One region of the Blautia liquoris genome, then DNA from elsewhere that is predicted to be linked to it. Evidence: predicted binding sites of a transcription regulator. Region 1 holds the regulator's gene; the other holds the start of a gene.

Region 1 (6,434 bases):
CATTTCTGGTATCAATCGCTTCTTTTCTTACCTTATCCTGTGCTTCGAATTCAGCTGCTTCTTTTACTGCTTTATCTATTTCACTGTCAGACATATTCGAACCCGCTGTAATTGTGATATGCTGCTCTTTTCCGGTTCCCAGATCCTTTGCAGATACATTCACAATACCGTTGGCGTCAATGTCGAAAGTAACCTCAATCTGAGGAACTCCACGTCTTGCCGGTGGAATTCCGTCCAGACGAAACTGACCAAGAGATTTATTGTCCTTGGCAAATTGACGCTCACCCTGAACTACGTTGATATCAACTGCTGTCTGGTTATCAGCTGCAGTCGAGAACACCTGACTCTTCTTAGTAGGAATTGTTGTGTTACGTTCAATCAGACGAGTGGCAACTCCACCCATCGTCTCGATGGATAATGACAACGGAGTGACATCAAGCAGAAGAACATCACCTGCTCCTGAATCCCCTGCAAGTTTTCCACCTTGTACGGAAGCACCAAGTGCAACACATTCATCTGGGTTCAGGCTTTTGCTTGGTTCATGACCTGTCAGCTGTTTTACTTTGTCCTGTACCGCGGGAATTCGGGTAGATCCGCCAACCAGAAGTACTTTTCCAAGTTCAGAAGCTGAGATTCCGGCATCAGAAAGAGCTCTTGTAACCGGCTCTGCTGTCTTCTCGACAAGATCACTTGTCAGCTCGTCAAATTTGGCCTTTGTCAGATTCATATCAAAATGTTTCGGTCCGTCTGAAGTCGCAGTGATAAATGGAAGGTTAATATTCGTCGTTGTTGCGCTTGAAAGCTCTTTTTTTGCCTTCTCTGCAGCTTCTTTGATACGCTGCATAGCCATCTTGTCACCGGACAGATCAACGCCTTCATTCTTCTTAAATTCGGCAATCATGTAATCCGCGATCTTCTGATCGAAATCATCGCCGCCCAGTTTATTGTTTCCAGCGGTTGATAATACTTCAATTACACCGTCTCCAATTTCAATGACGGAGACATCAAATGTACCGCCACCCAGATCATAAACCATGATTTTCTGTTCTTTTTCATTATCCAGGCCATAGGCAAGAGCTGCCGCTGTAGGCTCATTGATAATACGTTTTACATCAAGTCCTGCAATTTTTCCGGCATCTTTTGTCGCTTGGCGCTGTGCATCATTGAAATAAGCGGGAACTGTGATCACTGCCTCTGTTACTTTTTCGCCGAGGTAATTTTCTGCATCGCTTTTCATCTTCTGGAGAATCATCGCTGAGATCTCCTGCGGTGAATAATTCTTTCCCTCAATCGTAACACGATAATCCGTTCCCATATGTCTCTTGATGGAAGAAATTGTCTTGTCTGCATTGGTAACAGCCTGACGTTTTGCAGGTTCTCCGACAAGTCTCTCTCCTGTTTTTGTAAACGCTACAACCGACGGTGTCGTTCTGGCACCTTCTGTGTTCGTGATAACCGTTGGTTTTCCACCCTCCATCACTGCGACACAGCTGTTGGTTGTACCTAAATCAATACCAATTATTTTACTCATAGTTTTTATTCCTCCTGATTACCTGATTATTCTATATGAATTTTGACCCTGGTATCATATCAATGTATGATACACGGATTACTCCGCACTTTGTGCTCACGTAATCCTACAAACATTCGAAATACACCCTAATCGGGTTGCTTTCTCATGTTTGTTCGGGTCCCAAGGTCATGCTTTTTCATGCAAGCATGAAACGCAGGACCTTTTGACCCTGGTATCATATCAATTTGCCACTTTTACCATGCTGTGGCGTACGACAGAGTCTTTATATAAATAGCCCTTTTGGAACTCTTCTACAACAACGTTCTCATCTGCATCTTCATCTTCCACATGCATCACTGCGTTGTGCAGATTGGGGTCAAATTTATTTCCGACTGCTTCAATTGCAGTCACCCCCATATCTTCCATAACTTGAGTTAGTTGTTTATAAATTTTATTCATCCCGTTGACAAAAGGATCTGACATATCCGATGCTGTCGCAAGTCCTCTTTCGAAGTTGTCTACAACTGGCAGAATTTTCTCCACAACATCCTTCGCACCCATGGAATACATTCCTGATTTTTCTTTCTCCGTGCGTTTTCTGAAATTATCGAACTCAGCCATCTGGCGCTTAAGCTGATCTGTCAATTCTTCAATTTTCTCGTCTTTTTTGTCTTTCTTTCTCTTAAAAAACTTTTTATCTTTTTCTTTAGCACCATCTTTTAAATCTTCTTTTAGCTCCTGCTTTTCCTCATCAGTTTCTTTTTTCTGATCCTGCTTCTTATCGTCCGCAGTTTTCTCATCCTGTGGCTGATCCGTCTCCTTAGGTGTCTCCTGGACATCCGATTCGGTCTGTATCTGATCCGTTTGTTTATGGATGTCCGTTAAGTCTTTTTCGGTATTCTCCATTTTCTCGTCTACTTTCTTATTTTCTTGTGACACTTATTATCCACCGCCTTTTAAGTATCCGGTTTTTTTTGTTTTTTGAATATCCCATCCAGCTGACTCTTCAAAGTCTTCAGGTTATCCACCACATTTTCGTAATCCATACGTTTGGGACCCACAATTCCTATTGTGCCCGTCATTCCATCCCCTAATTCATAGGTAGTAGTGACAACGGAGCAGTCTTTCATCGTCTGAACCGGGGACTCATTCCCTATATAAATCTGGATGCCTGTGCTGTTCTCGTCATCTTCACCACTGCTGTTTTCTACATTTTTGAGCATATCTATCAGCACTTCTTTTTCTTCGAAAGTGCCCAGAAGCTGACTGGCTTTCTCACTGTCTGTAACAAGTTCCGGATATTTCAAAAAGTTTGTAGTACCACTGGTATACACAGGAACATCATCAGCATCTACAGCAATTGCAGCAGCCACCGCATCCAGCACATTATTAATCACACTGCTGTGAATGCCGGCTTCTTCTTTCAATTTGGTTATCATGCCGAGATTGATCTGGTCCATAGTCAGGCCGTTTAATTGTGTATTCAGCATCAGATTCAATTTCAATATCTGCTCGTCATTGATCGGCTCTTCCAGTGGAATCATCCGATTCTTAACCATATTTCCCTCGGCAACAATCACAGCTAATATCTGCTCTTCGCTGACCTTGGACAGCTGAATGAATTTCAGCCTGGTTTTATGGATCTGAGGTCCGGTGATCATTGTAGCATAGTTTGTATTCATTGCCAGAACCCTCACCACCTGCTGAAGAACCTTCTCCAGCCTGTCAGTTCTCTTGATCGCAAGCTGCTGGATATCTTCAACTTCCTGGTTCTTTTCCCTCATAAGTTGATTGACATATAGTCGATAACCTTTATCTGATGGAATTCGGCCGGCTGAAGTATGGGGCTGCATAATGTAACCCATCTCCTCCAGATCCGACATCTCATTCCTTATCGTAGCAGAGCTCAGATTCAAGTCTGTATATTTGGAAATGGTTCTGGATCCAACCGGTTCGCCTGTGTCCAGGTAAGTCTGGATAATCGCATTTAAAATCTTTTGTTTCCTTTCATCCAAATCCAATGTTCCAAGCTCCCTTCTTATGATTTTGATACCTGCAGAATGCCTGGCACATTACGTCGTTTCGCTGTTGCACTCCTATCAGGTTTGTTAGCACTCGATGTTGTGGAGTGCTAACATCTATGTTCTTACTATAGTACTGACTTTTGATTTTGTCAACACCTTTATTGGTTTTTATTTAAAAAAGTCAAAATTCCTCGAGATATTTCTTTAGTTGAATCATCTGATCGCGAAGCCCGGCAGCGGCCTCGAAGTTCAGTTCCGCCGCTGCTGCCTTCATCTCCTTTTTTACTTTTTTAATCAATTTCTCGAGTTCATCCTTACTCATAGATTCAGGATCTTTTTCCATCTGATCTTCCGTTTTTGCCACATCCTGTGAGATACTGATCAAATCACGCACACCTTTTTCAATCGTCTTAGGTGTAATTCCATGTTCTTCATTATACTTTTGCTGAAGCATGCGCCGCCTTTTTGTTTCATCGATAGCCTGTCTCATAGAGTCGGTCATCATATCTGCATACATAATCACATGACCCTGCGAGTTTCTGGCAGCTCTTCCTATGGTTTGAATCAGGGAAGTCTCTGAGCGCAGAAATCCTTCTTTATCTGCATCTAATATTGCAACAAGAGTAATTTCAGGGATATCAAGTCCTTCTCGTAAAAGGTTGATTCCCACCAGCACATCGAATACATTCAGACGCATATCACGGATGATCTTCGTCCTCTCCAGCGTATCAATGTCTGAGTGCAGATAGCGTACACGGATGCCATTCTCCTTCATGTAATCCGTGAGATCCTCTGCCATTCGTTTGGTAAGCGTCGTAATTAATACTTTGTTATGTTTTTTCACCTCTTTATTAACTTCACTGATCAGATCATCAATCTGGCCTTGTACCGGCCTTACTTCAACTCTCGGATCCAGCAGTCCGGTCGGTCGTATGATCTGGTCAGCACGCAGAAGTTCATGATCCCCTTCATATTCTCCTGGTGTCGCCGAGACAAACATAATCTGATCAATCTTACTTTCGAACTCCTCAAAATTCAAGGGACGATTGTCCTTTGCAGAGGGAAGACGGAAGCCATAATCCACCAGTGTTCCCTTGCGGGACTGATCACCTGCATACATACCGCGAATCTGTGGAATCGTCTTGTGTGACTCATCAATCATAATCAGAAAATCATCCGGGAAATAGTCAATCAGCGTAAAGGGCGGCTGTCCTGGTTTTAAGCCTGTCAGATGTCGGGAATAATTCTCGATTCCGGCACAGATCCCGGTCTCCCTTAACATCTCGATATCGAAATTCGTTCTCTCTTCAATTCTCTGTGCCTCTAAAAGCTTGTCCTCACTCTTAAAATATCTGATTCTTTCCTCAAGCTCCGCCTCAATCTCAACGGTTGCTTCGCGGATTTTTTCCAAGGGAACGACATAATGAGATGCCGGAAAGATTGCAATATGTTTCAATTCAGACTTAATTTCTCCTGTCAGGGTATCAATCTGAGTAATTCGGTCAATCTCATCCCCGAAGAACTCGACGCGGACCGCAAGCTCACTTTCCTCAGCCGGGAATATCTCAAGAACATCTCCGCGCACGCGAAAGGTTCCTCTGTGAAAATCCATGTCGTTTCTGTCATACTGTATATTGATCAGCTCTTTAATCACCTCATCCCGGTCTTTTTCCATTCCGGGCCTTAAAGATATCGTCATATTCATATAATCGGAAGGACTTCCGATTCCATAGATACAAGATACACTGGAAACGATGATGACATCCTTTCTTTCACTTAACGAAGAGGTAGCTGACAAACGAAGTTTATCAATCTCATCATTGATTGCTGAATCTTTTGCTATATACGTATCCGAAGACGGAACGTACGCCTCCGGCTGATAATAATCATAATAAGACACAAAATATTCTACCGCATTTTCAGGAAAAAATTCTTTAAATTCTCCATAAAGCTGCGCCGCAAGGGTTTTATTATGTGCAATGACCAGTGTAGGCTTATTCATCTGCTTTATCACATTAGCCATCGTGAAAGTTTTGCCTGACCCGGTTACCCCGAGTAACGTCTCTGCCTGATTTCCTTCTTTAAATCCCTTGACCAGTCTGGCAATCGCTTCCGGCTGATCACCGGTAGGCTGATATTTGGAATGTAATTCAAAATGATCCATCTACTCTTTCCTCCTGCCCGAGAATTATATATAATCTTACATATTTTATCATGCTTAACCAGATAAGTATAGTCATCCACTCCCAATTCACATATAATACGTATTAGAAAAGTCTTGCATATTTTTTCAACTCAAGTTATAATAAAAGGCACTGACAAAAACAAAGGAGAAAGGCAAAGTGACTAAACATTTACGACTAATTATCAATTTACTTATCATTTGTTTCCTACTGTCTGCACTGGCTCTGATAATTCCGCCATCTGCGGGGGTTACAACTGTAATTATTGACCACAACATAACAGATACCAATTTGGGGATTGGTACTGTTGTTTACAGTCATCCTGTAAACACAAATCGCCTGGATGAGGGAGATCAGCTACTCGACTTTTCTGACACTTCTGTTCACGTATCCAAATTTACAGGAAAAGAAGGTTTGTTCAAAGCCAAGGAAACTGCAGAGAAGGTATATATCACGGTTCCTCTGATCGGCTACATATCCATAGCAGCACATTCTTTTGAGGGAAGAATTATCTTATGCTTATTATTTTCTGCTCTGGTTGTATTGTATATCCTGTCCGGAATTTTGAAAAACGATGAAGAAGACGATATGAAGAAAATCAGGGCGCAAAATCTACTGGAATTCGCCAACAGTAAGTCCTTTAAGAACGCAGATTCTGACACTTCCGAATTTCTGGAATCAACTGAACACAAAGATCAGCGTCCGGCATCTGAT
Region 2 (6,434 bases), 320 kb from region 1:
ACAGAGCCTTCCAGAATCAGCTTTGCAGTCAGTGTCTCAACATTTTTCTGTATATAACGTTTCAGCGGTCTTGCCCCATACACGGGATCATACCCGCCAAGAACAATAAACCTTTTCGCTCTGTCTGTAAGTTCGATAGACAACTCTTGTGTCCCCAGCCTCTGGTTGAGCTCTTCCATCAGAAGGTCCACAATATCCCCGATGTTGTCTTGCGTCAGAGGTTTAAATAGGATAATCTCATCCAGCCGGTTCAGAAACTCCGGACGGAAGTGTGACCGCAGATCATTATGAACCATCTGCTGCGCCTCTTCGCTGATGCTGCCGTCAGAACGAATCCCATCTAGAAGATAGGAAGAACCAATATTGGAGGTCATGATGAGGATCGTATTCTTAAAGTCAACGGTGCGGCCTTGTGAATCGGTAATCCGCCCGTCATCCAGAACTTGAAGCAAAACATTAAACACATCGGGATGCGCCTTTTCGATCTCATCGAAAAGAACGACTGAATATGGTTTTCTGCGAACCGCTTCTGTGAGCTGGCCGCCTTCTTCATAGCCCACATATCCCGGAGGTGCTCCGATCAGACGCGATACGGAGTATTTCTCCATATATTCACTCATATCAATACGAACCATGTTGTTCTCATCATCAAAAAGCTGTCTTGCCAAAGTTTTTGCAAGTTCTGTCTTTCCGACACCGGTCGGACCCAGAAACAGAAAAGAGCCAATCGGTTTTGTGGGATCCTTAATTCCTGCCTTTGAACGGATAATCGCATCAGAAACCAGTGAAACCGCTTCATTTTGTCCGATTACCCGTCTATGAAGCTGATCTTCCAGGCCGAGGAGCTTCATCCGCTCCCCCTCTGTCAGTCTCGCAACAGGAATTCCAGTCCACTTGGACACAATTCTGGCGATCTCCTCATCAGTAACGTTCTCGTGTACCAACGACAGATCAGCATTTTTCACCTTTTCTTCTTCCACTTCTAACTGCTGCTGGAGTTTCGGAAGCTCACCATACTGCAGTTCAGCGGCTTTGTTCAAATCATAATTCTGCTGCGCGTGCTCGATCTGGCGGTTTAAGTCTTCAATCTGCTCGCGAAGAGCAGATAATTTATCAACCGAAGACTTTTCATTCTCCCACTGAGCCTTCTGTGCATTAAATGCATCTCTTTGTTCCGCCAGTTCTTTCTGTAAACTCTCAAGGCGTTCCTTGCTGAGATTGTCGGTTTCCTTTTTCAGCGCTGCAACTTCGATATCCATCTGCATGATCCTGCGGCGCTGCTCATCCAACTCCGTCGGCATGGAATCAAGTTCTGTCTTTATCAGAGCACAGGCCTCGTCGACCAGATCAATAGCTTTATCCGGAAGAAAGCGGTCGCTGATATAGCGATCCGACAGTGTCGCAGCTGCAACCAGTGCACTGTCTGTAATCTTCACGCCATGGAACACTTCGTAGCGTTCCTTTAGGCCTCGAAGAATGGAAATCGTATCCTCAACGTTTGGTTCATCCACCATGACTGGCTGGAAACGTCTCTCAAGTGCTGCATCTTTCTCAATATATTCGCGGTACTCATCCAGCGTTGTCGCACCAATACAGTGTAGTTCACCTCTTGCCAGCATGGGCTTTAACATATTTCCGGCATCCATGGCTCCATCCGTCTTTCCGGCACCGACGATCAGATGAAGTTCATCGATAAACAGGATAATTTTCCCTTCGCTCTTTCTGACTTCTTCCAAAACGGCTTTGAGACGTTCTTCAAACTCTCCTCTGTATTTGGCGCCTGCAACTAGAGCTCCCATATCCAGAGAAAAGATTGTCTTTTCTTTTAGTGCTTCCGGGACATCTCCCTTTACAATTCGTTGTGCCAGTCCTTCCACAACTGCCGTCTTGCCGACACCGGGTTCACCGATCAGAACCGGATTATTCTTAGTCTTACGCGACAGAATCCGGACCACATTTCGAATCTCTTCGTCTCTGCCGATGACGGGATCCAGCTTCTGTTCCCTTGCACGATCAACCAGATTAACTCCATACTTCTCCAACGTATCATAGGTTGCCTCTGGATTATCGTTTGTAACCCTCTGATTTCCTCTGACACTTTCCAGAGCTTTTAAAAATCTGTCTCTGGTAATTCCATATTCTTTCATCAATTTCTTAATGTTCGAATTCGGGTTTTTCATCATGGCGAGGAACAGATGCTCGACAGATACATATTCATCTCCCATCGCCTTTGCCTCATCCTCGGCATTAATCAGTGTTTTGTTCAGATACTGTCCAATATAGGGCTGTCCGCCCTGCACTTTCACTCTGCCATTCAGCAGATTATCCAAGTTCTTCAGAAAATGTTCCTTCTGAATCTCCATCTTCTCAATCATCTTTAAGATCAGGCTGTCTTCCTGATGTAACAGACAGTAGAGCAGGTGCTCCTGCTCTATCTCCTGATTACCAAAATCGTAGGCAGTCTTCTCCAGGTTTTGCACAGCATCCAGTGATTTCTGTGTAAACTTGCTTATATTCATACTTTTTTGCCTCCAATCTATCATATTAACACTATTCATCCAACTTCGTAAAACAAAAGATCCAGCTCCCTGGCTCTATATTTTAATGAGAAATGGGCTTTAGAACCACATCACTTTGTTATATCGTGACTATATCACCACTTGTTAGCACTGTCAAGAGGTGAGTGCTAAAAACAGCGTATATTCTTCAAATCCACATTGTCTTGTGAAACTGAAGATGATATAATTTTTAGAATAGTGGTAACATTTAATAGGAGAGAATATGATAAATATAGCTTTTTGCGATGATGATAATTATTTTTTGAAGAGTGTTCTTCCGGTTATTCATGCAGAATTTAAGAAATATAAAGTGAATATTAATTTTAAGGAATATCAAAGTGGTAAAAAGTTAGTTGATGAGTTTCGTGCTAATATCCCATATTTTGATATTATATTTCTAGATATAGATATGCCAGATATGAATGGAAAAATCGTTGCGCAGAAATTGCGTGCACTGGACAAAAATTTCAAATTAATATTTATGACTGCCTATGAGCATGAGGCACTGAATATGTTCCAACATGATATTATTGGTTTTTTGCCTAAAAATAACTTGAAGAAATACTTAGGGGATACAGTAAAGCGAGTAGTAAAAAAAATAAAAGAAGAAAAACCTGAGATACAATTTTTTCAAGTATATGGTGAAAAAAATGCAGATAAAATCTTGGAGTTAAAGCTCCCATTGAATAATATCATCTATTTTGAGGTTATTAATAGAGAAATATATATGTATACGGTTTATGGAAAATTTCGATTATACCATTATAAATTTTCTGATATAGTCAGGAAATTTATTGCATTAGAGTTTCTTGATATCCATAGGACTTGTATAGTAAATGCGAAGTTTGTCATTAGTGTTGGTGAAACAACGGTATATTTAGATAATGGTCAAGAGTTAATTATGAGTCGGAGGAAAAGAAAACAGGTCTTAGACTCATTTCTGGATGATATTTATAGAGAGGGACAATTATAATGAGAGATTTTGCTAATTATGCATTTTCCTTAGTGGAAGTAGGAAGTATACTGGCGATTCCATGGAGTGTATTGCCTAAAAAAATTGAAAAAGGACTAGGTTTAACTATACTGTTTGCATGCATGATTATCGGAGCAGCAGCAAACAACTTACTGAGTGTTAATATTTTTGTAAAACCATTAATAATGCTTGGTTTATTTGGTGTATTTAGTGAGATGATTTTTCAAGGAAATATGTGTACGAAAATTTTCTATTTGATTTTGGGCATGTATATAGTGGGAGCGAGTGAGATGTGCATAGCTAACATTGTATTCTCCTTACCACAACAGTTTTCGTCAACATTAATTAACAGTACTCTAATGGAAACGGTATTCACATTGGGGATTAAATTAATAGTGATCGTGTGTGGAATTATTTTTGTTAGATATATTAATAAACTACAACCGAAGCTGCCACGAAAATATTGGTACATATTAGATCTTATGTTTGTAGTTTTTATAGAGATGTTACAGTTGTGCATATTTATCGAAAGCAATTTAACGAATAATAATCAGTTATCAAATAATTTGAAATATGTGATTGTATTATCGTATCTCATACTGATTATGGGGATCGGAGTAATTTATTTTTTTGGAAAAATATGTTGGGCCTATGAACGACAAACTGAACTTGAGATATTTCAGTTGAGAAGTAGTGAGTTGGATAAAATAGTGAGCTACCAAATGCATATGGCATCGGAATTAAAAAATATACGTCATGATATAAAAAAACATATGGCTAATGTATCCCATTTACTAGATGGAGCACAAGTAGGCCAGGCAAGAGAATATGTCGATCAGCTGGGTGAGCGCTTAGATAACATGAAACCTGTTATAAAAAGTGGAAATTCAATTGTGGATGTGATTATGAGTAAATATTCAGCTGTTTGTAAGAGCAAGGATATAGAGTTGATTTTGCTTGTGGATGAAGTTCCAAAGTTAGAAATTAGTCCAGTAGATATTTCAGCCATCATGGATAATTTGCTTGATAATGCAATAGAGGCAGTATTAAGGAGTAACCTGGAAGAAAGATGTATAGAAGTGAAATATTTCTCATATAAAGGAGGACTGGCTATAAAAATAAAAAATCCGTATAAAGGAGCTTTGAATATCCAGGGGGAAAAGTTAATGACAAGCAAAAGTGAATTGGACACTCATGGGTATGGTTTGAAATCCATAAAGACAGCGATAGAACGTAATAATGGTGATTTCAAATATTATATTGAAAAAGAGAGCTTTACGGCAGTTGTTATCTTGCCACTTAAATGAAATATACCATTCAGTAATGTAATCTGACCGTTGCGTTAATGGGTATTGTGGTTTGAATGATTCTTTGATAATATGCAGTCTAGAGGAAGGAGTAGGAAGAATTATGGGTATAATTTGTGAGTTGAAGGATGTTAATAAGATTTATTCGAAAAATAAGGTCTTATGTAATATCAATTTACGACTAGAAGAAGGAAAGGTTTATGGCTTTATCGGAAGGAACGGAGCTGGTAAAACAACTACGATGAGAATCATTACAGGTTTGGCATATCCTACTTCAGGTCAGGTTGTTTTAGACGGCGAAACTGATATCAAAGGATTGACAGAGAAAAGAAAGAAAATCGGATGTATCATTGAAGGTCCGGCATTAAACTTAGATATGACAGCAAAGCAAAATCTAAAGGCGCTTTGTATCTTATATGGTGTTTCATTTGATAGAATCGAAAAGATTTTAAAGCTAGTGGGTCTTTGCAATGAAAGTGGAAAAAAAGTAAAACATTTTTCATTAGGAATGAAACAAAGGCTGGGTATAGGAATGGCATTGGTTAATGATCCTAAATTTTTGATTTTAGATGAACCTATAAATGGATTGGATCCGGACGGTATTTTAGAAGTACGAAATTTAATTAAGCAGATAAGCAGAAAGAGAAAAGCCACAATCTTAGTATCAAGCCATATCCTCAGCGAGTTGTATCAAATGGTAGATAACTACATCTTAATAAATAAAGGGGAAATTATTGAAAATATAACTCATGAGGAATTAACTCAAAAGACTCAGAGATATGTATTAATTACGGATAAAGACACAGCAAAGGTGAAACATGTTTTAAAAAATCAATTGAAAACTGATGATTTTAAGGAAATGGAAGATGGTACGATCAGAGTATATGAATTAGCAGGGGAAGTATTGCAGATTATGAATCTGTTTGCTGATAACGGAATTGATCCAGCAGGAATTTCCGTCTCAGAGGATAGTTTGGAAGAATACTTTTTCAAAAGGATTGGTCGATAATGAGATGTTTGATGAAATATGAATGGTACAAATTAAGGCATGATAAATTATTTTGGATTATTACAATGCTAATAATGTTAATTAATGGTGTGATGTTTGCCGGGCAAGATATTAGCGTTGATTTATTGGCACAGAAATTGTTTTTAACAATTGTCATTGCATCACTTTATGGAACAAGTTTTATGGCAAAGGACTATGAGGATAGAAAGATTTTATATGAAATATCATCCGGGAATAGGAAAAGTAAAATATTACTTGCGAAAGCTGCTATGACTATCGTGTGTATAGAGATTCAGCTTCTTATTTTCCCTCTTTGCATTATTCCGTTAGTTTCTAAAAGTGAATATAGGGAATACAAGATTTTTCTTGTTTTATATGTGTTACTGGGAGTGTTTTTGGCATTATTATCTGCGTTCTTCGCAATAGTTGCCAAAAATCAAGGAATATCGATAGGTGTAACAATTATATTTCATTTAATAACGCTATTAAGTGTAAATAGCTCAAGTATAGGTCTTTTAATGGCCCATATACTGCCTGTTGGAGCTACTAAATTAGTGCTCGGAAATTTAATGACGCTAGATAAGTAT

The links. Region 1 encodes HrcA, which represses chaperone genes, less so after heat shock. Its sites were predicted from a motif close to TGTTAGCACTCNNNNNNNNNGAGTGCTAACA; they were not measured.
Region 2: clpB (ATP-dependent chaperone ClpB) is a predicted target of HrcA. The motif match lies at 2,662-2,692, and genes of this name have one in related genera.

What each region holds. Positions count from the first base shown of each region.
Region 1 is NZ_CP063304.1:457,746-464,179, reverse strand. It holds gene dnaK (molecular chaperone DnaK) at 1-1,531, opposite strand, end outside; gene grpE (nucleotide exchange factor GrpE) at 1,754-2,419, opposite strand; gene hrcA (heat-inducible transcriptional repressor HrcA) at 2,470-3,534, opposite strand; gene uvrB (excinuclease ABC subunit UvrB) at 3,719-5,701, opposite strand; gene INP51_RS02190 (DeoR/GlpR family DNA-binding transcription regulator) at 5,880-6,434, shown strand, end outside.
Region 2 is NZ_CP063304.1:134,917-141,350, reverse strand. It holds gene clpB (ATP-dependent chaperone ClpB) at 1-2,519, opposite strand, end outside; gene INP51_RS00690 (LytR/AlgR family response regulator transcription factor) at 2,782-3,531, shown strand; gene INP51_RS00685 (sensor histidine kinase) at 3,531-4,838, shown strand; gene INP51_RS00680 (ATP-binding cassette domain-containing protein) at 4,960-5,847, shown strand; gene INP51_RS00675 (hypothetical protein) at 5,859-6,434, shown strand, end outside.